DNA from 3 places in the Bacillus sp. CIS52 genome. Region 3 is predicted to be linked to each of the others. Evidence: riboswitches for the same ligand, from Rfam matches in the RefSeq annotation. Region 3 holds a riboswitch; each other region holds the start of a gene.
The links. Region 3 has a riboswitch for S-adenosylmethionine ahead of metN (methionine ABC transporter ATP-binding protein MetN). Riboswitches for the same ligand answer to the same signal wherever they lie in the genome.
Positions count from the first base shown of each region.

Region 1: it holds a riboswitch for S-adenosylmethionine, as region 3 does, so the genes downstream of both, ACH32G_RS03355 (methionine biosynthesis PLP-dependent protein) here and metN (methionine ABC transporter ATP-binding protein MetN) in region 3, are expected to answer to the same signal.
Region 2: it holds a riboswitch for S-adenosylmethionine, as region 3 does, so the genes downstream of both, mtnK (S-methyl-5-thioribose kinase) here and metN (methionine ABC transporter ATP-binding protein MetN) in region 3, are expected to answer to the same signal.

Region 1 covers NZ_JBIUFR010000001.1:758,904-765,980, forward strand. Annotated here, with positions in the region: gene ACH32G_RS03340 (WD40/YVTN/BNR-like repeat-containing protein) at 1-88, opposite strand, end outside; tRNA gene ACH32G_RS03345 (tRNA-Val) at 1,304-1,376, opposite strand; gene metC (cystathionine beta-lyase) at 1,513-2,688, opposite strand; gene ACH32G_RS03355 (methionine biosynthesis PLP-dependent protein) at 2,681-3,802, opposite strand; SAM riboswitch class I at 3,871-3,996, opposite strand; gene ACH32G_RS03360 (esterase family protein) at 4,171-4,893, shown strand; gene ACH32G_RS03365 (YjcG family protein) at 4,918-5,433, shown strand; gene ACH32G_RS03370 (GNAT family N-acetyltransferase) at 5,438-5,869, shown strand; gene ACH32G_RS03375 (AbrB/MazE/SpoVT family DNA-binding domain-containing protein) at 6,030-6,263, shown strand; gene ACH32G_RS03380 (ABC transporter ATP-binding protein) at 6,264-7,001, shown strand; gene ACH32G_RS03385 (ABC transporter permease) at 6,994-7,077, shown strand, end outside.
Region 2 covers NZ_JBIUFR010000001.1:613,385-620,461, reverse strand. Annotated here, with positions in the region: gene ACH32G_RS02560 (PAS domain S-box protein) at 1-1,989, shown strand, start outside; gene ACH32G_RS02555 (methylated-DNA--[protein]-cysteine S-methyltransferase) at 1,986-2,483, shown strand; gene mtnA (S-methyl-5-thioribose-1-phosphate isomerase) at 2,725-3,786, opposite strand; gene mtnK (S-methyl-5-thioribose kinase) at 3,793-4,977, opposite strand; SAM riboswitch class I at 5,087-5,241, opposite strand; gene ACH32G_RS02540 (carbon-nitrogen family hydrolase) at 5,334-6,113, opposite strand; gene ACH32G_RS02535 (aminotransferase class I/II-fold pyridoxal phosphate-dependent enzyme) at 6,206-7,077, shown strand, end outside.
Region 3 covers NZ_JBIUFR010000001.1:1,803,293-1,810,369, reverse strand. Annotated here, with positions in the region: gene metQ (methionine ABC transporter substrate-binding lipoprotein MetQ) at 1-189, opposite strand, end outside; gene ACH32G_RS08825 (methionine ABC transporter permease) at 203-871, opposite strand; gene metN (methionine ABC transporter ATP-binding protein MetN) at 864-1,889, opposite strand; SAM riboswitch class I at 1,995-2,101, opposite strand; gene ACH32G_RS08815 (SCP2 sterol-binding domain-containing protein) at 2,213-2,563, opposite strand; gene ACH32G_RS08810 (thioredoxin family protein) at 2,660-2,980, opposite strand; gene ACH32G_RS08805 (toprim domain-containing protein) at 2,989-3,351, opposite strand; gene ACH32G_RS08800 (YusG family protein) at 3,421-3,657, opposite strand; gene gcvH (glycine cleavage system protein GcvH) at 3,712-4,095, opposite strand; gene ACH32G_RS08790 (arsenate reductase family protein) at 4,155-4,511, opposite strand; gene ACH32G_RS08785 (acyl-CoA dehydrogenase family protein) at 4,625-6,409, opposite strand; gene ACH32G_RS08780 (acetyl-CoA C-acetyltransferase) at 6,428-7,077, opposite strand, start outside.

The DNA.
Region 1 (7,077 bases), 1.0 Mb from region 3:
GTGGACCTGACTCAGTTAGAAAACCTACACAACCCAAAATAGAAACTGAGGAAACTACTTTCAATAACATACTACTTTTTCTATTCATATGTACCTCCATAATCTAATAATTATAAATCATTTCAATATTTTCATTTCGCAATATTAACATATCATTTAAAAAAAGTAAATTCATCCTAAATAATAGAATCACACCTATGGATAAAGGACTTTTTCACTATCAGGTATGACTGTGAATTTTATCAAATAAAATAGCAATCAGCCAAAGTGAATTTCATATCCTACCAATAATTTAAACAATAAAATGTATCTAACGACTAAATAAGTAAAATAATGTATTAGTTCTACTTCATCAAGTGTCACTTCTGCATGAGTTCCTTTATTTACTGCTTCATGACGCGATCTGACCTTTAAATCTCAAATGTAACCCAACAATAGATGAAAACTCTTTGCTAGTAGACTTGCTCAATATGTGGGTAAAGAGAATCAGCAATCTCTTTATAATTCTTCTGCAGGTATGTACTGCATTTGCCCAATCTTCATTATTGGTTGATTTAAGATTTTCGTGTACTAAAATAATTTTTTAAATTGCCTTTGGACAGATTTCTTTAAGAGCAGTGTCAACAGTTTTACGTTTTCGTTTAAAAATATACTCTGTTATCTCACCAAGTTTTAATTCATGTTTTAAATAAATACATACTCGTATAATCTAGATTTGACCTTCTCAATCTTCTGTGTATCTTCTCGTATTGCTAGAGCCATGTTTTTCCGTCCAAGGGCAAATAACCCCTTGGCGGTATATGAAGTGATTGAGAGGAAATAGAGATACCTCTATCATAAGCCATATTCATTCTAGCTTTTGAGGTTCAACAGTCGCTTCCATTACAGCAGTTTGTTTCTATAAATGCTCTTCAACTTTATTGTATCTTTGACTTTACTGTCTGGGTTATCTTTAATAGCATCTACTAGACTTACGTAAGCTTACCTACTTTTGTTAAGTATCATCTTCTGAATGTTATACAGCATTCGCAGTGTTTTAAAGCGCGTATTTATCGTGATGAGCGTCTGAAATAATCCGTCTAAGTCATTGAGATCACGAAGTTTACGCCTGCGTGTTCGTTTAATTGGTTTCCCTTTTCGAATATCATCCATAAAAAAAAGAACGCCTCCTATTCCAGTTTAATAGAATAAGAAACGTTCAAACACGGTAACGGCCCGCCGCTACCCTGCGCCTTAATACGACTAAGTCAACGCAATAAAAAACGGCTAGAAACGTTGATATAACGCCTCTAACCGCAGTGTATGATTCCGACTGGGCTCGAACCAGCGACCTCTACCCTGTCAAGGTAGCGCTCTCCCAGCTGAGCTACGGAATCATGATATGTATGTGTTGCTGGGTATGTTGTTGTCTCTCTGACATTTATAATTATATATCCTGCTTAGCCGTTCGTCAACACTTTTTTATCAAAAATAAAAAAAGGGGCGGCGCTCAATTGGCGCCGCCCTTTTCATTTATAATCTGACTTTGGCGGGAGTTATTTTTTTCAATGCCTGTTCGAAGTCGCGTTCTAAATCTTCGGCGTTTTCGACCCCGACGCTCAGGCGCAGAAGGCCGTCTGTGATGCCGCGTTTTTCCCTCTCCGCTTTCGGCATGGCGGCATGCGACATGGTTGCAGGGTATGAGAGAATGGATTCAACGGCGCCTAGGCTGACCGCAAATACCGGAAGAGATACATTTTCGACCAGCTTTTTGACGGCTTCTTTGCTTTCCAGTTCAAAGGACAGGACGGCGCCCGCTCCGCTTGCTTGCCGTTTATGGATATCGGCTCCCGGGTGTCCGGCAAGGCCGGGATAGTAAACGTTTTTGACGGCGGGGTGCCCGTCAAAAAAGGCAGCCAGCCGTTCAGCCGTCCGGCTCGCTTTTTCCAGTCTGACCTGCAATGTTTTTAAGCCTCTCAATACGAGCCAGCAGTCCTGAACGCCGAGCACCGCTCCAAATGAGTTTTGCAGCTTATACAGCTGATTGCCGAGCTCTTCATCCTTGACGGCGGCAAGGCCTGACAGCACATCGCTGTGGCCGCTTAAAAATTTCGTCGCGCTGTGAAGCACGATATCTACGCCGAAATCAAGCGGCCGCTGCAGTGCAGGCGTCATGAAAGTGTTGTCAAGGTATGTCAGACAGCCGTGTTCTTTTGCCAGCTCGACGACGGCTTTAACGTCCGTGATGCCGAGCGTCGGGTTTGACGGTGTTTCCATATAGATGGCTTTCGTATTCGGCTGGATGGCGCGGGCAACCGCTTCTGTGTCCGTCATATCGACAAAAGTGTGTTCGATTCCGAAACGGGACAGCACTTCTGTCACCATGCGGAATGTTCCGCCGTATACATCCTCCGTGACGAGAACATGGTCGCCTTGGGATAAGAGCAGAAACGCCGTCGAAATCGCCGCCATTCCGGAGCTGAAAGCAAAGCCTCTCGTTCCGCCTTCAAGACCTGCGATCGTTTCTTCAAGCGCTGTTCTTGTCGGTGTGCCGGAGCGGCTGTAATCATATGTCCCGAATTCTTCAAAGGAAGACTGATGAAATGTGGAAGCATGCTGAATCGGCACGCTGACGGCTCCTGTAGCTCCGTCAGTTTTAAATGGATTGTGCACGAGCTGGGTTTCCAGCGTCCAATTTTGATTACTCATATGACACGGCCCCCTCTTTTACTTGCTGTAATGCCTGCTTTACATCCCGCTTCAAGTCTTCTGCATGTTCAATTCCCACTGAAAATCTCAGCAGGCGGTTGCAGACGCCGTTTGCGATACGGATATCTTCCGGAATGTCCATGTGCGTCTGTGTCGCGGGGTATGTAATAAAGCTTTCCACCCCGCCGAGACTTTCTGCAAAACAGATCGTTTTCAGCGCCTTTAAAAACGGATTGACCCATTCCTCTTTTTGCAGCCGGAAAGAAAGCATTCCGCCTTTTCCGGGATATAACACGTCGGCGATTTCTTCTTCCTGTTCTAAAAATTCTGCAAGTTCACGGGCGTTTTCTTCATGACGCTGCATTCTGAGCCCGAGTGTTTTCATCCCTCTCATTAAAAGCCACGAATCAAATGGCGGGAGAACGGCTCCGATCGCATTTTGGTGATTAAACATGATGTCGCCGAGCTCTTCATCCTTTACGACAGCAAGACCGGCAAGGAGATCATTGTGCCCGCCTAAATATTTTGTGGCGCTGTGAATGACGATATCGGCTCCCAGTTCAAGCGGGCGCTGGATGACCGGGGTATAAAACGTATTATCGACAATCAAGAGCAGGCCGGCTTCTTTCGTAATCCGGGCGATTTTTTCAATGTCCGCCTCCTGCATTAACGGGTTTGTCGGCGTTTCAACAAATACCGCTTTCGTGTTTTCCGTTAATTTGGAGCGTAAACAGTCTTCATCGCTGAAATCATCGTAAATAAAGCTTAAGCCGTATTTTCTCCATTCATTTTCAAACAAACGGTATGTGCCTCCGTATAAATCGGAGGATACAATCAATTCATCCCCGCTTTTAAATAAAGCCATAATCGTTTGAATGGCTGCCATTCCCGAGCTGAAAGCAAAGCCTCTCGCACCGTTTTCCAACACGGCGATAGCGTCTTCAACGAGCTGGCGTGTCGGGTTTTTCGTGCGCACGTAATCAAAACCTGTAGATTCTCCTATTCCTCTATGCCGGTAAGCGGTGGACAGATAAATCGGCGGACTGACCGTTCCTGTTGCTTCTTCGCTTCTATTTCCAATTTGGGCTAATTTTGTTTCAACATGCTGCGTCATCAGTAAGCACCATCCTTTTCAAAAATAAAAAAGCTCCCTCTTCATAAGAAGAAGGAGCTTTTCTCTTCCTCTTATCTTCCAAGCATGTGAATCGCTTGCTGGATTTAGCACCTTGGCACTTTGCCTTCCCGCGGCAAAGCAAACCGGTTGCTGAGGTTTCAAAGGGCCAGTCCCTCCACCTCTCGTGATAAGAATATTGTTTTGTATTTTCTGATTGTTCTATATTAACGCACTATAAAATGGATTTCAACAACTTTTTAATTTTCTGAACTCTCGCAAGAAGTGCATCTGAAGAAAGAAATTTCTAATAATTCATGGTACAATAGGGAAAAACCATCAAGACAAGAAGCGGCCTGGAGGAATGCGAAGTGGCACCGAAAACCGGAATCATTCATGAGAAAAAACTTTTCTCTCATGAGCTTGAAGAAGAAATGACCGTTTTGGTCTACCTGCCCAACACTTACTCCCCTCTGTATAAATATCATACGGTCATCGCCCAGGACGGCCATGATTATTTCAGATTAGGGAGGATCGGGCGGCAGGCGGAAGAGCTCATGTCAAAAGGGGAAATTGACCGCTGCATCATTATCGGCGTCCCATATAAAAATGTGCGGGAGCGAAGAAACACATACCATCCCGAAGGCTCTAAGTTCGCCTCATATAAACGGTTTATCGCAAATGAGCTCGTTCCTTTTATCGACAAAGAATATCCGACTTATCAAGTCGGATACGGCCGCACCATGATCGGGGATTCCCTCGGCGGAACCGTCTCGCTCATGACGGCGATTGACTATCCGAACATGTTTGGAAACGTCATCATGCAGTCTCCGTATGTTGACGGGCACGTGCTGGATGCCGTCCGGCAGTCGGAGGATCTCAAACAGATATCCGTTTATCATCAAATCGGAGAAAAAGAAACCGATGTCCACACGACGGACGGCCAGGTGCTTGATTTCACCGCGCCGAACGAAGAGCTCAAACAGCTGCTGGAAAGCAAACAGTCTGAATACACGTATGAAACCTTTGACGGGGATCATAAATGGACATACTGGCAGCCGCTCATCACGCCGGCGCTGAAAAAAATGCTGTAACCATTCATTAAGGAGGGAACTTTCATGAAATACGGTATTGTTTTATTTCCATCAAAAAAATTACAGGATCTCGCAAATTCGTACCGGAAACGCTACGACCCGAGCTACGCGCTCATACCGCCGCATCTGACGGTAAGAGATCCGTTTGAAGCGACAGAACAGGAAATCGAGCAGATCGTATCACAGCTGAGACAGACGGCGAAAGAGTCGCACCCGCTCGTTCTGAAGATCACAAAATACAGCTCGTTTTCTCCTGTGAATAATGTGATATATATGAAAGCGGAGCCGACGGAGGAATTAAAAACTCTGAGTGAGAAATGCTACTCAGGAGCATTGTCCGGTAAGCCGGAATACAGCTTCGTTCCGCATGTCACGGTCGGCCAGAAGCTGTCGTCAGATGAACATTCCGACGTACTCGGACAGCTGAAAATGCAGGACATTTCCCACGAAGAAGTCATCGACCGTTTTCACCTGCTCTATCAGCTGGATAACGGCTCATGGACTGTGTACGAAACATTTTTATTAGGCGGAGGAGAATAACTGTTTGGAAGCCATCGTTGCAAAAACTGAAAAACATCTGAATGACGCTTTTTTCGTCAGAAAAGAGGTCTTTGTGAAAGAGCAGCACGTTCCGGAAGAAGAGGAAATTGATCAATTCGAAGACGCGTCAGAGCATATAGTCATATATGACGGCGGCCAGCCGGTCGGAGCCGGCAGATGGCGCTTGAAAGACGGGCGCGGAAAATTAGAGCGCATCTGCGTGATGAAAAGCCACCGCTCTCTCGGTGTCGGAGCAATCATTATGCAGGCGCTTGAAAAAGCGGCGGCCGCCCAGGGCGCCGGCAGCTTTATCTTACATGCGCAGACGCAGGCGGTTCCGTTTTATGAAAAACAAGGGTACCGCGTCACATCCGGCGAAGAATTTCTCGATGCCGGCATCCCCCACCTGGAAATGATAAAGGAACACAAATTATAAAATCAAAAGCACTTCTGCTGATATGGCAGGAGTGCTTTTTTTATGAAAATATTACTTTTTCATGAATTTTATTGAATTTTATGGAAGGTTAATGTATGTTTAGTATACGAAGTATTACAATTCATACAAAAAATACAATTCACACAACGGAGGGATACACATGACAGCACCTAAAGGAAAGCATATATTCGGGACCGTTAAAGTTGGCACAAAAGGCCAGATTGTCATTCCTAAAGAAGCAAGAGATGTTTTTGATATAAATCCCGGGGACTCACTGCTTATGCTCGGGGATGACCAGCAGGGTATCGCACTTGTAAAACAAGAACTCTTTTTCGAATTTGCAAAAGATATTTTAAACGCAAAGCAAATTGACGCAGATGGCGAGGATGAGTAAATGCACGCGATTGAGCTGAAGCAATTAACGAAACATTATAAAGAAACCGCCGCCGTTGACCGTCTTGATTTTTCAGTTGAAAAAGGAGAATTTTTCGCTTTACTCGGTGAGAATGGAGCTGGAAAAACGACATTAATCAGCATGCTTTGCGGCCTCCTTTCTCCGGATGAAGGTGATGCATCAGTGCTCGGCTTCAGCATTTTGACTGATTTGGATAAAATTAAACCGAAAATGAATATATCTCCGCAGGAAACAGCCATTGCCCCTCATTTAACCGTACGGGAAAACTTAGAGTTTATAGCCGGAGTCTATGGAATTTCCAAAAAAGAAGGAAAAAAAAGAACGGATGAGATGCTCGAATTGTTTCAATTAAAAGAGAAAGAAAGAGCAAAAACAAAAACATTATCAGGCGGAATGCAGCGCCGGCTCAGCATCGCCATGGGTATGATTACAAAGCCGGATATTTATTTCTTAGATGAGCCGACATTAGGGCTGGACGTCCGTTCACGCCGCGAGTTGTGGAAAAATCTTGAGGCATTAAAGGGAGACATGACGATTATTTTAACGACACACTATTTAGAAGAGGCCGAAGCCCTGGCAGACCGTATTTGCATTTTAGAAAATGGGACATTAAAAGCACTGGGTACGGCAGAGGCTCTGAAAAAGCAAACTCATTCAGCCACATTTGAAGATGCCTTTTTAGCGATTTGTGACGGGGAGGCGGGACTTTATGCTTGATTTCGCCATACGCAACCGCAAAGAGATTTTTCGTGATCCCCTATCTATCATCCTTGGAATCGCACTGCCTGTTATT
Region 2 (7,077 bases), 1.2 Mb from region 3:
CTGGACTTTTTATATTCCGTGCCTCAGGAAGAACTGAATAAGGCCGTGAAAAAATTTTTGAAAAAGGGCTATCTGTGGAAAGAGGTGCCGATTAAGCTTGACAGCGGCGCGACGAAATACATTGAATTCCTCGCCAGAGACGGAATTGGGGAGGATTATTTTTTTGTGGTAATGAGGGATATCTCCTCTAAAAAAATCTTAGAGCGTGAATTCTCCATGAACGAGCAGCTGTTCAAAGATTTGTTTGACAGAGCTGTCGACGGCATCGTGCTGTTTGATAAGGACGGCGGTTTTATTGATGCGAACCTCTCTTTTTGCAAAAGCTTTGAGATCGGCCAGAATGAACTGTCCCATCTGTCGCTCCGCCATTTTACCGATGGAGAAAACAAAAAGCACCTGAAAGAAATCTGGGACACCCTCCGGAGAAAAGGAAACGCCAAAGGAGAACTGCCGGTCAAGCTTCGGTCGGGCGAGGAGAAGCTGTTTGAGTTTACGATTACGTCCAACTTAATCAGCGGGTTTTACATGTCTATTATGAGAGACATAACGGAGAAACGGTCGATGGAATTGAAACTTTTTAAAAGCGAAGAGCGCTTCCGCGAAATCTTTGAAAACGCCATGGACGCGATTGTCATTTGGTCTGATGACGGAAAAATCGCCAAAGCAAACGAGTCGGCGTGCCGCATTTTCGAGCTGCCGATGGATAAGCTGGTGGAGACGAATTTATGTACGTTTATCGTTGATCCGCAGAAAAAATACAAGCAGATTAAGAAGAAATATGAAAAATACGGGGAAATCCGGGAAGAGATGCTGTTTCAAATGGCAAACGGCCAATACAAAGAGCTTGAGTTCACATCAAAACGAACCATACTCGAAGGTCAGCATTTAACCATTTTAAGAAATGTCAGCGATCGTAAGCGGATGGAAAAAGAATTGCGGGAAAGCGAGCTGAAGTTCAGAAAAGTATTCAACGGCTCAATGGATGGAAAAGTCTTGTTTGACAACCAATTCCGCATAATTGACGCGAATCCTCTCGCAAGCCGTATACTCGGCATGCCCGATGATGAGCTGAGAGCGCATACCGTTCCGGATATTCTTTCTAAATTTGAAATTGAAAACGCGGGTGTACCCGCCAAAAAGATCGATTTGGAAGGAATGGATAATGAAATCCCCTTCCTGTTAAGCAGCAGTGACAGCCGCAAATTGGAATTTTCCTTCAAAAGGAATATCATTCAAAATATGAACCTGGCCATCTTTAAAGATGTCACCGAGGCCAAAGAGCTTGAGGAGAGGCTGCGGAAATCCGACACTCTTCACGTCGTAGGGGAGCTGGCGGCCGGCATCGCCCACGAAATCAGAAATCCGATGACTGCGCTGAAAGGGTTCATTCAGCTTCTGCAAGGAAGCATTGAAGGCGAATATTCCCTGTACTTTAACGTTATTACCTCAGAATTAAAACGCATCGAGTCTATCATAACCGAATTTTTAATTTTAGCGAAACCTCAGGCAATATTATATGAAGAAAAAGACGTGACGCAGATTATGAAAGACACGGCTGATCTTTTGAATGCCCAAGCCAATCTTGTCAATGTGCAGATCCATTTGAACCAGACCGGGAACATCCCGCCGATTTATTGTGAGCCGAATCAATTAAAACAGGTGTTTATCAATATTTTAAAAAACGCCATTGAAGTCATGCCGGGCGGCGGCAATATCTACGTGACCATCCAGCCTTCTGATAAAGACCACATTCTGATATCCCTTCAAGATGAAGGAACAGGCATTTCTGAAGACAAATTAAAACGTTTGGGCGAGCCATTCTACACGACAAAAGACAGGGGGACGGGCCTCGGTCTCATGGTCAGTTATAAAATCATCGAAGAGCATCAGGGCCGCATTCATGTGGAAAGTGAAGAAGGGAAGGGAACGGTTTTTCATTTGACGCTTCCGATCCGGCAGAATACCGAAGAAAGAAGGAGCGGCGAATGATCTGCTTTACAAGTGTGAAAGCACCGTTTGGAACGGTCAGTCTGACGGAGGAAGAGGGCTTTATTACCGGCCTGTTTCTCACCGGGGAAGATTTTGAGGAGTGGCGGAAAGATACGCCCGGCGTGAAATTTTGCGAAACCGATGTGCTGTCGGAGGCGAAACAGCAGCTGACATCATATTTTTCCGGAGAGAGAAAGCATTTCTCTCTGCCTCTGAAACAACAAGGCACACTCTTTCAGGAAAAGGTATGGAACGCGCTGACGATGATTCCTTACGGTGAATCACGAAGCTATGGCGATGTAGCTGAAGCTATCGGCAAGCCGAAAGCGGTGCGCGCCATCGGACAGGCCAATAAACGCAACCGGCTGCCGATTTTTGTCCCGTGCCATCGGGTAATCGGCAAAAACAGCGCCTTAACGGGATACGCAGGCACGAAGACGGATGTGAAAGCGGCGCTGCTGAACATCGAACAAATATCCTATAAAGAAAAATAAAGCATATGGCACGTTCCGTTTTTTCACGCCCGACATATCATTTTATTAAGTGAAAAAAGTTGGTCTGATGAAAAAGGAGGACGAAGCCTGATGAAAATGAGCCGTCCGCAAAAGATAGCCGGTTATGCAGAGCTGTTTTTTAAAATGCATCTGATTTCAGCCGCCCAAAAAGATGAAGTGCTGACATTATGCAGACAAAAAAACCGCTGACATTGCCTGAGGCAACATCATCAGCGGTTTTTCAGCTCAGCTGGCAGTCTGCGAATAATTGTTCAATTTCTTCCGTGTAAGAACCCGTCACAATTCCTTTCTCGGTGATAATGCCTGAAATCAGGCTGCCCGGTGTGATGTCAAAGGCCGGATTGAAGACCGGCACATCTTCGGGAGCGGTGCGTATGCCGGAGATTTGTCTGACCTCATCCGGATCTCTTTCTTCAATCGGAATCTGATCGCCGTTTTCAATCTGCAAGTCAAATGTCGAAAGCGGTGCGGCCACAAAAAACGGAATCTGAAAGGCGTTTGCCAAGATCGCGAGGCCGTACGTTCCGATTTTGTTGGCTGTATCTCCGTTTTTAGCAATTCTGTCAGCGCCGACAATGACTGCTGAAATATGTTTTTCCTTCATTGTATGGGCGGCCATGCTGTCAGTAATGAGCGTGACATCAATCCCGCCCTGCATCAGCTCCCACGCCGTCAGCCGCGATCCTTGGAGAACGGGCCTTGTTTCACATGCGTAAATATGAAGGCCGAGGTCTTTTTGTTTCGCTAAGTAAAAGGGAGCAAGCGCCGTACCGTACCGGCTTGTGGCAATTGAACCCGCATTGCAGATGGTCATGATCTGGTCGCCTTTTTTAAAAAGGTGCAGCGCATTTTGGCCGATCATCCGGCATGTTTCTTCATCTTCAACCTGAATTTGAATGGCTTCATGAACGAGCGTTGTCTTCGCTTCATTGATTGAGATTGCATTCCTGATGGAATCCGTCAGTCTGTCAAGCGCCCAAGCGAGATTGACGGCAGTCGGTCTTGAGCTGTTTAAATATGCTTTGACATCGGCCAGCTGACGGCGGAAATCAGAAAGATCGCGTGTTTCAAACGATTTGGCGGCAAGCGCGAGTCCGAACGCCGCAGTTATACCGATGGCCGGAGCGCCCCTTACTTTCAGTGTGACAATCGCGTCGAATACATCTTCCTTTGTTTCAAGATCCGCATACTCAGTGACATCAGGGAGCTTTTGCTGATTTAAAATGCGGATGTGTGTTTCTTTCCATTCCACGGAACGGGGGATGGCAAATTCATTTGTCATGCTGCATCATTCCTTTACACGGAGCTTAAATTGATCCAGAACCTCAGTGATATGCTTTAGTTCTTTTCTGTTTTCGATATAATAGGCGCCGATTTCAAGCGCCAGCTTCTTCCGTTCAATTCGTTTATCAAACGGAGTGATTTCATCCAAGTCAGCCACATGGGCGAGCCCGATCGTGCGCCGGATCAGTTCGCATCCCGCAAAACCGACTGCTTCCTCAAACGCGTTTTTCAGTGTATTTTCCAGCAGGTGTCTGCAGGAAGGCAGGCAGTCTTTCTCCCATGCTTCACTGAATGTTTTTACAAATGTGTCCCATACGGCGGCGGTGTGGTCATATAACGGCTGTCTGTCGTCACCGTCCCGGCTGAGGGCGTTTAACAGCAGATTTGCAATAAATTGGCCGATGTCAAAGCCGATCGGTCCGAAGAAAGCAAACTCGGGATCAATGACCTTTGTTTCATGTTCATCGGCGAAGATGCTTCCCGTATGCAGATCGCCGTGAACCAATGTTTCCGCGGAATTCAGAAAGACGGCTTTCAATTCATCAGCGCCTTCTTTCAGGCGGGAATTGTTCCAAATTTTTTCTGCGAATGGGCGCAGCTCCTCTTCAAAATCGTTTGTTTCATGGTCGAGAAACGGTTCTGTAAACACAAGCCTTTCTGTAATATTGCAAAGTTCGGGATTTGTAAACTGCTTTGCGAGCTGCTGTTTTACTTTCGCATCAAGCGCATAATCGGATGAGTAAAAGAGCGTTTTTCCCAGAAATTCACCGATATGAGCTGATAAATTCGGATAATGTTTTCCTTCAATCAGTCCTTTTCTTGAGATCTTCAGATGCGAAAGGTCTTCCATTACCGTGACCGCCATTTCAGTATCGGAATAGTAAACGGCCGGAACGAGATGGGGCACGTGTTCGCCCTGGCGGATGAGGGCGCTGCTTTCGATTCTCGCCCGGTCAATCGTAAGCGGCCAGCTTTCCCCGACGATTTTCGCGTAAGGAATCGCCTGTTTGATAATCAGTCCCTTTTTGTTTTCTTTATCGAAAACGTGAAAGACGTAATTTAAATTGCCGTCGCCGATTTCACGGCATGTGAGAGTGCTTTTGCTTTGAAATAAGCCGAGCTTCACAGCTAACGCTGCGGCGGAGCTTTCCGTTAATTGTTCATAAAGACTTGTTTTAGTTGCAGACATGGATTTACCCTCCAATTATGTAGTGGCAGTAAGAGATCGTGACGGAGAATACGCCCGAAAAAAAGCCTCCTTCTCTGAAAGAGAAGGAGGCCGAAACAGTGCAGTCCGCCTCTTATCTCTCAGATAACATCTGATGGAATTAGCACCGTGCCCTATGAGACAATCGTCTCGGCGCAAAATGTACGCGCCCCATTTCACAATGGAATTACGGTCGGTTGCTGTTGGGGTCAAAAGGCCAATCCCTCGCCCAACTCTCGATAAGAGAAAAATATATTGATTTGTATCACAATTCGGATTAATCAGTTGATGAAAATATTAGCAGGTGCCGAATATTCTTGTCAACGTTTTTTTGAAAATTAATATAAATCATGCCGCAAATCTTTGAAAACCGGGATGGTCTCGCGTACGGACGCGCTTTCTGAAACATCGATTTCCGCCCGGACTGCGCCTTCCGTCCGATCTCCTTCGGCTAAAATCCGGCCCCACGGGTCAATAATCAGGCTGTGGCCGGCAAATTCATTATCGGGATTTGACCCCGTGCAGTTAGAGGCTGCGACAAAACATTGGTTTTCAATGGCTCTGGCGACAAGCAGACTCCGCCAATGATCGAGGCGGGGCAGAGGCCATTCCGCAGAGATAAACAGGACATTCGCTCCTTGGGACGTATGCTTTCTGATCCATTCGGGGAACCGGATATCATAGCAGATCAGCCCGGCGCACTTGACACCGTCAAGCTCAAAGGAACCATCACTGTTTCCTGCTGTCAGATACAGATGTTCATCCATCAGCTGAAACAGATGGGCTTTCTGATAGCGCTTCACGATCTTTCCGCTGTTATCGGCGGTGTACATAGTGTTATAGACATTTTCGCCTTCTTTGACTGCAAAAGATCCGGCAACGAGGTGTACGTTGTATGCTTTGGCCGTTTTTTTAAGCCATTGTGCCGAAACTTCGCCGTTTTCATCCGCCAGCTGGTCAAGCCGTGTGAGATCATAGCCGGTCGTCCACAGCTCAGGAAGCACGATGACATCAGCATGGCGGCTTTCTTGCTCAATCAAAGATTCTGCTTTTTTGAAGTTTTCTGAAGGATTTCCGTATGAAATATCAAATTGCAAACAGGAAACGGTCCATTTCATTTTTTATACACCTCAAGTTTCTCTTTACTTTTTTTATTTAACCATATATGATGATGGACTATCATTTCAAGACATTTTTAGAAGGTGAAAATATGAACTTTGAAGTCTCAGATGTACTCAAACAGCTGCCGGAACAATTTTTTGCATCTTTGGTGCAAAAGGTCAATCAAAAGCTGAAAGAAGGCAAAGACATCATCAATTTAGGACAGGGGAATCCCGATCAGCCGACACCTCAGCATATCGTTGAAGAAATGAAGCGCGCCGTCGAAAAGCCGGAAAATCATAAATACTCATCATTCCGGGGCGCTTACAGCTTCAAAAAAGCTGCGGCTGAATTTTATGAAAGGGAGTACGGGGTGACGCTTGACCCGGAAACGGAAGTAGCCGTGCTGTTCGGAGGCAAGGCGGGGCTTGTTGAGCTTCCGCAATGTCTTTTGAACCCGGGAGATACCATTCTTGTGCCTGATCCCGGATATCCTGACTACTGGTCGGGGGTCGCCCTTGCGAAAGCGAAAATGGAAATGATGCCTCTGACGGAAGATAGAGGGTTTCTCCCCGATTACAGCGCAATTCCTGAAAAGGTGCAGAACGAGGCGAAGCTGCTGTATCTCAATTATCCGAATAATCCGACCGGTGCTGTGGCAACAGAGGCGTTTTTCGAGGAGACGGTCAGCTTTGCGGAACAAAACGGCATTTGTGTCGTTCATGATTTCGCATACGGGGCCGTCGGTTTTGACGGGCATAAACCGCTGAGCTTTTTGCAGACGGAAGGCGCAAAAGAAACGGGGATTGAAATCTATACTTTGTCCAAAACGTATAACATGGCGGGCTGGCGGGTCGGATTTGCCGTCGGAAACGCGTCTGTCATCGAAGCGATCAATCTTTATCAAGATCATATGTTTGTCAGTCTGTTTCCCGCGGCGCAGCAAGCGGCAGCCGCCGCTCTTTTGGCGGATCAGACGTG
Region 3 (7,077 bases):
GTTCAGCACTTTTACTTTTAATGTGTAGCCTTTTTCCTTCAGGAGCGGCTCCGCTTCTTTTAAGATTTCAGCGTGCGGCGTCTTTGTCGCAGCGACGACGATTTCCTTTTTATTTGATCCGTTTGATCCGCAGGCGGCCAAAACTCCCGCGAACACAAGCAGCAGCGCACTTAGTACAATCTTTTTCAATGTAAATCCTCCCTTATCTTTTGTCTATTATATTTGTAATCACATCACCGATGATTTGAATGATAAAGACGATGATGAGTATAAATACAGTTGCTACAAACGTTACATCCGTATTATTGGACTGGTACCCCTCTACATATGCAAGGTTTCCGAGTCCGCCTGAACCGATGGCGCCGGCAATGGCGGTAGATCCGATCAGGGCGATGGCTGTAACGGTGATGCCCGAAATTAACGCAGGCATTGATTCAGGAATCAGCACTTTGAAGATAATCGTCGATGTCTTTGCTCCCATTGATCTGGCAGCTTCGATGACTCCTTTATTGACTTCCCGCAGCGCGATTTCAACAAGCCGGGCATAAAACGGCGCGGAGCCGATAATCAGCGCCGGCAATGCCGCGTTCGGCCCTAAAATTGACCTGACCAAAAACTTAGTAAAACCGAGAAGCAGAATAATTAAAATAAGAAACGGAATAGACCTGAAAATATTAACGACCGCCGCAATCACAGTGTTAATGATTTTATTTTCCCATAAGCTTCCCTTGCCCGTTAAAAAGAGCAGAAGACCGAGAATCGCTCCGATGACAAACGAAAAGGCTAAGGCGATGACCGTCATATAAAGGGTCTCGTATGTGGCCGTCCACAGCTCGGTTAAATCAACGTTCGGGAACCATTTTTCAAACATTTGTGATCACCTCTGCTTCTACCTGTTTGTCTTTGATGAACCGGATCACGTTTTCTACTTCTTTTTCCTGACCGTCAATATGGATGAATAAAGAACCGTAGGCTCCGTCCTTCGTCTGTGAGATTTTCCCCTGCAGAATATTGACGTCCACATCAAAGTTTCGAATCATCTCCGTAATGAGGGGCTGCTCGGCGGCCTGCCCGACAAATGAAAGCTGAATCGTTTTTCCTGTCGCGGTTTCCTGCAGAAAATGCTGGATGGTTTCTTTCGTCTCCTCCGGTTCTGTCACCTGCTGAACGAAACGCTTGGTCATCGGTTCGCGCGGGTTTCTGAAGACTTGGAGCACTTCGCCTTCTTCAACGACTTTCCCGTTTTCCATAACGGCGACTCTGTTGCAGATTTTTCGGATGACGTGCATTTCATGGGTAATGAGCACGATCGTCAGACCGAGTCTGTCATTTATATCGGATAAAAGATCCAAAATTGAATCGGTCGTCTGCGGGTCGAGCGCTGATGTCGCTTCATCGCACAGAAGGACTTTCGGATTATTGGCGAGCGCCCGGGCGATGCCGACACGCTGCTTTTGACCGCCGCTCAGCTGTGACGGATAAGACTTTTCTTTCCCCTCTAATCCGACCAGTTTAATCAGCTCATCGGCGCGGCGGACCCGTTCGCTTTTTTTCACGCCTGCGATTTCCAGCGGAAACATAATGTTCTCCCGGACGGTGCGCGACCACAAAAGGTTAAAATGCTGGAAAATCATGCTGATTTCCTGGCGCGCTTTTCTCAGTCCGCGGCTGCTTACTTTATTTAATTCCGTCCCCGCAACTTCCACGATGCCTGACGTCGGCTTTTCAAGGCCGTTCAAAAGACGGATTAAGGAACTTTTACCAGCTCCGCTATATCCTATAATTCCAAATATTTCGCCCTTTTTGATATCAAGAGTGACATCTTGGACAGCATTGACATCCCCATGCTTCGCTTTGTAAATTTTTGAAACATTTTGAAGATGGATCAAAGCAATCACCTGCCTTACACTATTCTAAGAAATCTTCCGGTTTTCTACGCAAAAGAAAAGCCTTTCTGCAAAAATGAGCAGAAAGGCTTATTGAAAAAGGCCTTTCTCTCATCTTTCAAAGCAGACCGCTTTGAGTGAATTGGCACCATTTCAACATCGTTGATGGTTGCCGGGCTTCATAGGGCACTTCCCTCCACCTCTCTTGATAAGAGAAAACATATCGTATTTTCGTCCGGAAATTCTTACTGTAGAATAGCACGGCGAATGATAAAAAGTCAATAAAATAAATAATGGAAGCTATTGTCACATAGTAGATTGGCAGTTTACGGCCGTTTGCTGATCGTCTGAAAAAATCCGTTTGTCAGCCAGAGGATGGCCTCCAGCTTCAGCAGGGCTCGGAATGATCCTTTCACTTTGAGTTTTCCGCTTTGGATGAGCTTCTGCAAAGAGACATCACCGTGCAGGAGATGGATGATTTCCGTCTGGTTTCCGTAAAAGGTCAAATTAGATTTTTCCTTTGAAACCGCCGTTTTTCTCATTTCTCCCTGTCCGTTAATTGAGACCGTTAAGGCTTCTTTTTCTCCCTGGAATGTAATCAGCAGCGTTGAGGCGTTTAATAGCGGTTTCAAAAACAGATGCTGTCCGTCATTCTCCAAAACTTCTATTTTCTCCACTCGTATAACCTCCCGTTTTAATGGCCATACATACACTTTCTCTTTTTAACGGACAGAACCCTTTATAAACCGCACGACATTTTCCTGTAAAAATTGTCACATCGGGAACGTTTGCGATGTTTTTTGTTTAATCAGCTCATATAAATAGGAAACGGAGCGGAAGGCGTATCCTTTCTCAACAAGCTCTCCGCCTTTAAACAGCAAAAAGCACGGAACGCTCTCAATCTGATAGGCTTTGGCGAATGCGGGGGAATAATTCACGTTGTTTTTATAGAAGGCGGTGCCGGGCAGCATTTCTTCGACGACAGAAAGCATCTTGGACGCCAACTGGCATGTGCCGCAAAACGGGGTGTACAAATACAGGAGATAGATGTCATCCTGAATCAATTCGAGTTCATTTTCTTGGAGTTCTTTCATTTTGATTATCACCTCAGGTCGTTCTTTTTCAAAAATACAGGGTCTGCATCAAGGCCGGCTCTGATCAGCACGGATGCGAGATGATGGCCCGGGCACGACTCGACTTGCCTGTATGTTCTGTCTATATAGATATGGCGCGCTTCGGGAAGCTCCCGTTTCAGCTGTTTTCTTAATTTTTCTCCGGATTCATCCGCGTCCGTTAATATAAACACGTCTCTGTCAAACAGGCGGTCCGCCAAATCTTCCAGTTCGGTTTGGCCGATCGTCCCGTTTGTGCAGACGATTTCCGCGGGTTCGATGAGCACTTCTCTGACTTTGATTTTATCCGATTTTCCTTCTACGATGATCACCTTTTCATCTCCGTTGAACATAAGCGCATCACCTGCCGATTGTTTTAGCGTCAGATTAAAAAAGAAGGCAGTGAAATTCACCGCCAACTGTTAACACCAGCCGTTCTCATAATCGCAATCCACATATTTCGGATCACTGCCGTTTATGACATCGGCTGTTTTATAAAATTTTTGATTCTCAAATGAAAAGCCCTGTTTGAGCTCGTACTGGTTCATGCCTGTCATCTCGCCGATGGCTTCATTTTCATGAAACAAGGAAAACCGGCCGTTTTGAAAGCGGCCCGTGACGTTCTCCGTCACATCGACCTTTTGTTTATCAAAAGCCATATTAGACACCTCCCGTTACAGATAGAATGTCCAAATGGCCCTTTGGCTATCCGATCAGTCTTCCTGTGTCATTTCGTCATATTGCTCGGAAGTCATGAGGTTTTCGATTTCTTCAGCATCAGCCGGTTCCACGACGATCATCCACGCTTTTTCATACGGAGACTCGTTTACGAATTCAGGGCTGTCATCAAGGTCTTCGTTCACTTCCGTCACCGTTCCGTTAATCGGTGCGTACAATTCGGATACGGTTTTGACAGATTCTACGCTGCCGAATGGCTCGTCCGCTTTAATTTCAGCGCCGACTTCCGGAAGCTCGACAAATACGATATCGCCAAGTTCGGCTTGCGCAAAATGTGTAATCCCGATACGGGCTTTTCCGTCCTCAACTTTGACCCATTCGTGCTCTTTGGAATAACGCATATCTTTCGGTGTGCTCATCTAAATCCCTCCAATTTTTTCTTATAATAAGAAGATACCATAATTCTTTGAACGCGGCATTACATCCAATATTTTTCGAATTGGTCTTCTTTGAAGCCGACAGTGACTTTTTCGCCGTCTGTCGTAATCGGGCGTTTCAGGAGCATACCGTCAGATGACAGAAGGTCAAGCTGTTCATCCTCTGACATGTGATACAGTTTTTCCTTTAGGTTCAGCTCGCGGTATTTCATGCCGCTCGTGTTGAAAAACTTTCTCAGCTCAAGTCCGCTCTTTTCATAGAGGTCTTTAATTTCTTCTTTCGACGGAGTTTCCTCCACAATATGTATTTCGTTTATTTCCTTACCGCGGTCTTCCAGCCATTTTTTCGCATTACGGCACGTTCCGCATTTAGGGTACCAGTAAAAATTCAACGACATCTTCTTCACCCCTTGTAAATGATCGTCGTTATTTTAACACAATCACTTGTAAAAACCTATAACGTTGCTTCATGAAAAAGCGCTCCGGATGAAGGAGCGCTTACAGCATGTGATCAGACGATATATTTTTCTTCACGGAAGACAGCGGCCGCTGCTTCACGTTTTTTCTGAATCAGATTTTTCGGTGTCAGGCGCGTCAGTTTGCGCAGCACGGAAAGCATCATGCGGAGGGAATCTCCTTCCTCCATGGCGATCAGTGATTCTTTGGCATGCGCTTCAATATTCTGAAGGGCTTCCTGGGCAAAGATTTCCGTATATAACAGCTTTTGCGCGGCTTTTTCGGCACCGTCCGCCGCAATCGCTTTTTCCGTTCTGAGGACGGCAGATTCCAAAGCGTACACCGCGCTGACGATATCAGCGATGTTTACCATGATTTCCTGCTCGCCTTCGATCTCTTTCCCGTATTTCTGCGCCGCGAGCCCCGCTGTCAAGAGGGCAATCTTTTTCGCCTGTCTGACAATGTATTTTTCCTGTTCAAGAGGCTCTGAGCCCGGCTCTTCAGGCATCAGCATCATGAGCTCTTCCTGGAGCGCCTTCGCTTTTTCAAAGAGCGGAAGCTGCCCTTTTACGGCTTTTTTCAGGAACGTGCTCGTTACGATCAGGCGGTTGATTTCATTTGTGCCTTCAAAAATTCTGTTGATTCGCGAGTCACGGTAGGCGCGCTCCACTTCATATTCCTGCATAAACCCGTAACCGCCGTGAATTTGAACGCCTTCGTCGGCAATGTAATCAAGCGTTTCAGATCCGCACATTTTGTTGAGCGAGCATTCAATGGCGTACTCGGCGATCGACTTTGCGACTTCGCGTCCGTCTTTTTGCGCTTCTTCCGTCAGCCTGCTCATATTATCTTCGAATAAGCCCACTGTCCTGTATACAGAGCTCTCCATGGCGTAAAGCCGTGCCGACATTGTCGCAAGCTTTTCCTGAGTGAGCGTGAAGCTTGAAATCGGTGTTTTAAATTGCCGGCGCTGGTTTGCGTAAGCGGCAGACAGCTCAATCACCCGTTTAGAAGCGCCGATTGTGCCGACGGCAAGCTTGTAGCGTCCGATATTCAGGATATTAAAGGCGATGACATGGCCTTTTCCGATTTCGCCGAGAAGGTTCTCTTTCGGCACTTCCGCCTGATCTAAAATCAGCGTTCTCGTCGATGAACCTTTAATCCCCATTTTTTTCTCTTCAGGGCCCGTTGACACGCCCGGATAATTTTTCTCTACGATAAATGCGGAAAACTTATCTCCGTCCACTTTTGCGTAGACGACAAAGACATCTGCAAAGGCGGAGTTAGTAATCCATTGCTTTTCTCCGTTTAGAATATAATGTGTGCCCGCTTCATTCAAAACAGCCGTCGTTTTCGCGCCGAGGGCATCTGAACCTGAACCGGGCTCAGTTAAGGCGTATGCCGCGATTCTTTGTCCTGAAGCCAAGTCCGGCAAATATGTTTTTTTCTGTTCTTCAGTTCCGAAGAACACGATCGGCAATGAGCCGATACCGACGTGAGCGCCGTAAGATAGCGAAAAGCTGCCGGCACGTGAAAATTTTTCCGTAATGAAGGCTGAACTGATTTTATCCAAGCCGATGCCGCCGTACTCTTCTGGCACATCTGCTCCGAGGAGGCCTAAGTCTCCGGCTTTTCTGAGCAGTCTGACTGAATGCTCAAACTGATGGTTTTCAATTTCATCAATATAAGGAAGCACATCGTTTACGACATAGTCTTCTGTCGTTTTGCCGATCATTTTATGTTCGTCTGTAAAGTCCTCCGGAGTGAATATTTGATCATATCCCGTCTCCTCAATCAGAAAGCTGCCGCCTTTTTTGACGTTGACCGTTTCCTGTTTCATGTTTGTTTCCCCCTTTGTTTAAATGAGCTCAAATACGCCGGCAGCGCCCATGCCGCCTCCGATGCACATCGTCACCACGCCGAATTGCTCGTTTCTCCGTTTCATTTCATGAATGAGTGACAAGGTCAGTTTCGTCCCCGTGCAGCCGAGCGGATGTCCGAGCGCGATGGCACCCCCATTGACGTTCACCTTTTCTTCATCTATTCCCAGCGATCTGATGACTTGAATGGCCTGTGAAGCAAAGGCCTCATTCAATTCAAATAGCCCGATATCCTGTAATTCGAGTCCGGCAAGCTTGAGCGCCCGCGGAATGGCTTCAATCGGACCGATCCCCATGACCTCAGGGGGAACGCCGCCTACGGCAAAGGAACGGAATTTGACTAGCGGCGCCAACCCGAGCGACGAAGCTTTTTCGCGATCCATCAGCATGACAGCCGCGGCGCCGTCACTCGTTTGTGAAGAGTTCCCGGCCGTCACGGTTCCCGTTTTAGAAAAAGCCGGACGGAGCTTTGCCAATACGTCAGCCGATGTGCCGGGGCGCACGCCTTCATCTTGAGAAAAGGTAAATTGTTTTTTCCGCGGCTTATGATCATCCCCGACTTCTGTCAGCGTTACTTCAACCGGCACGATTTCATCATTAAATTTCCCTTCTTTAAGGGCTTTCGCGG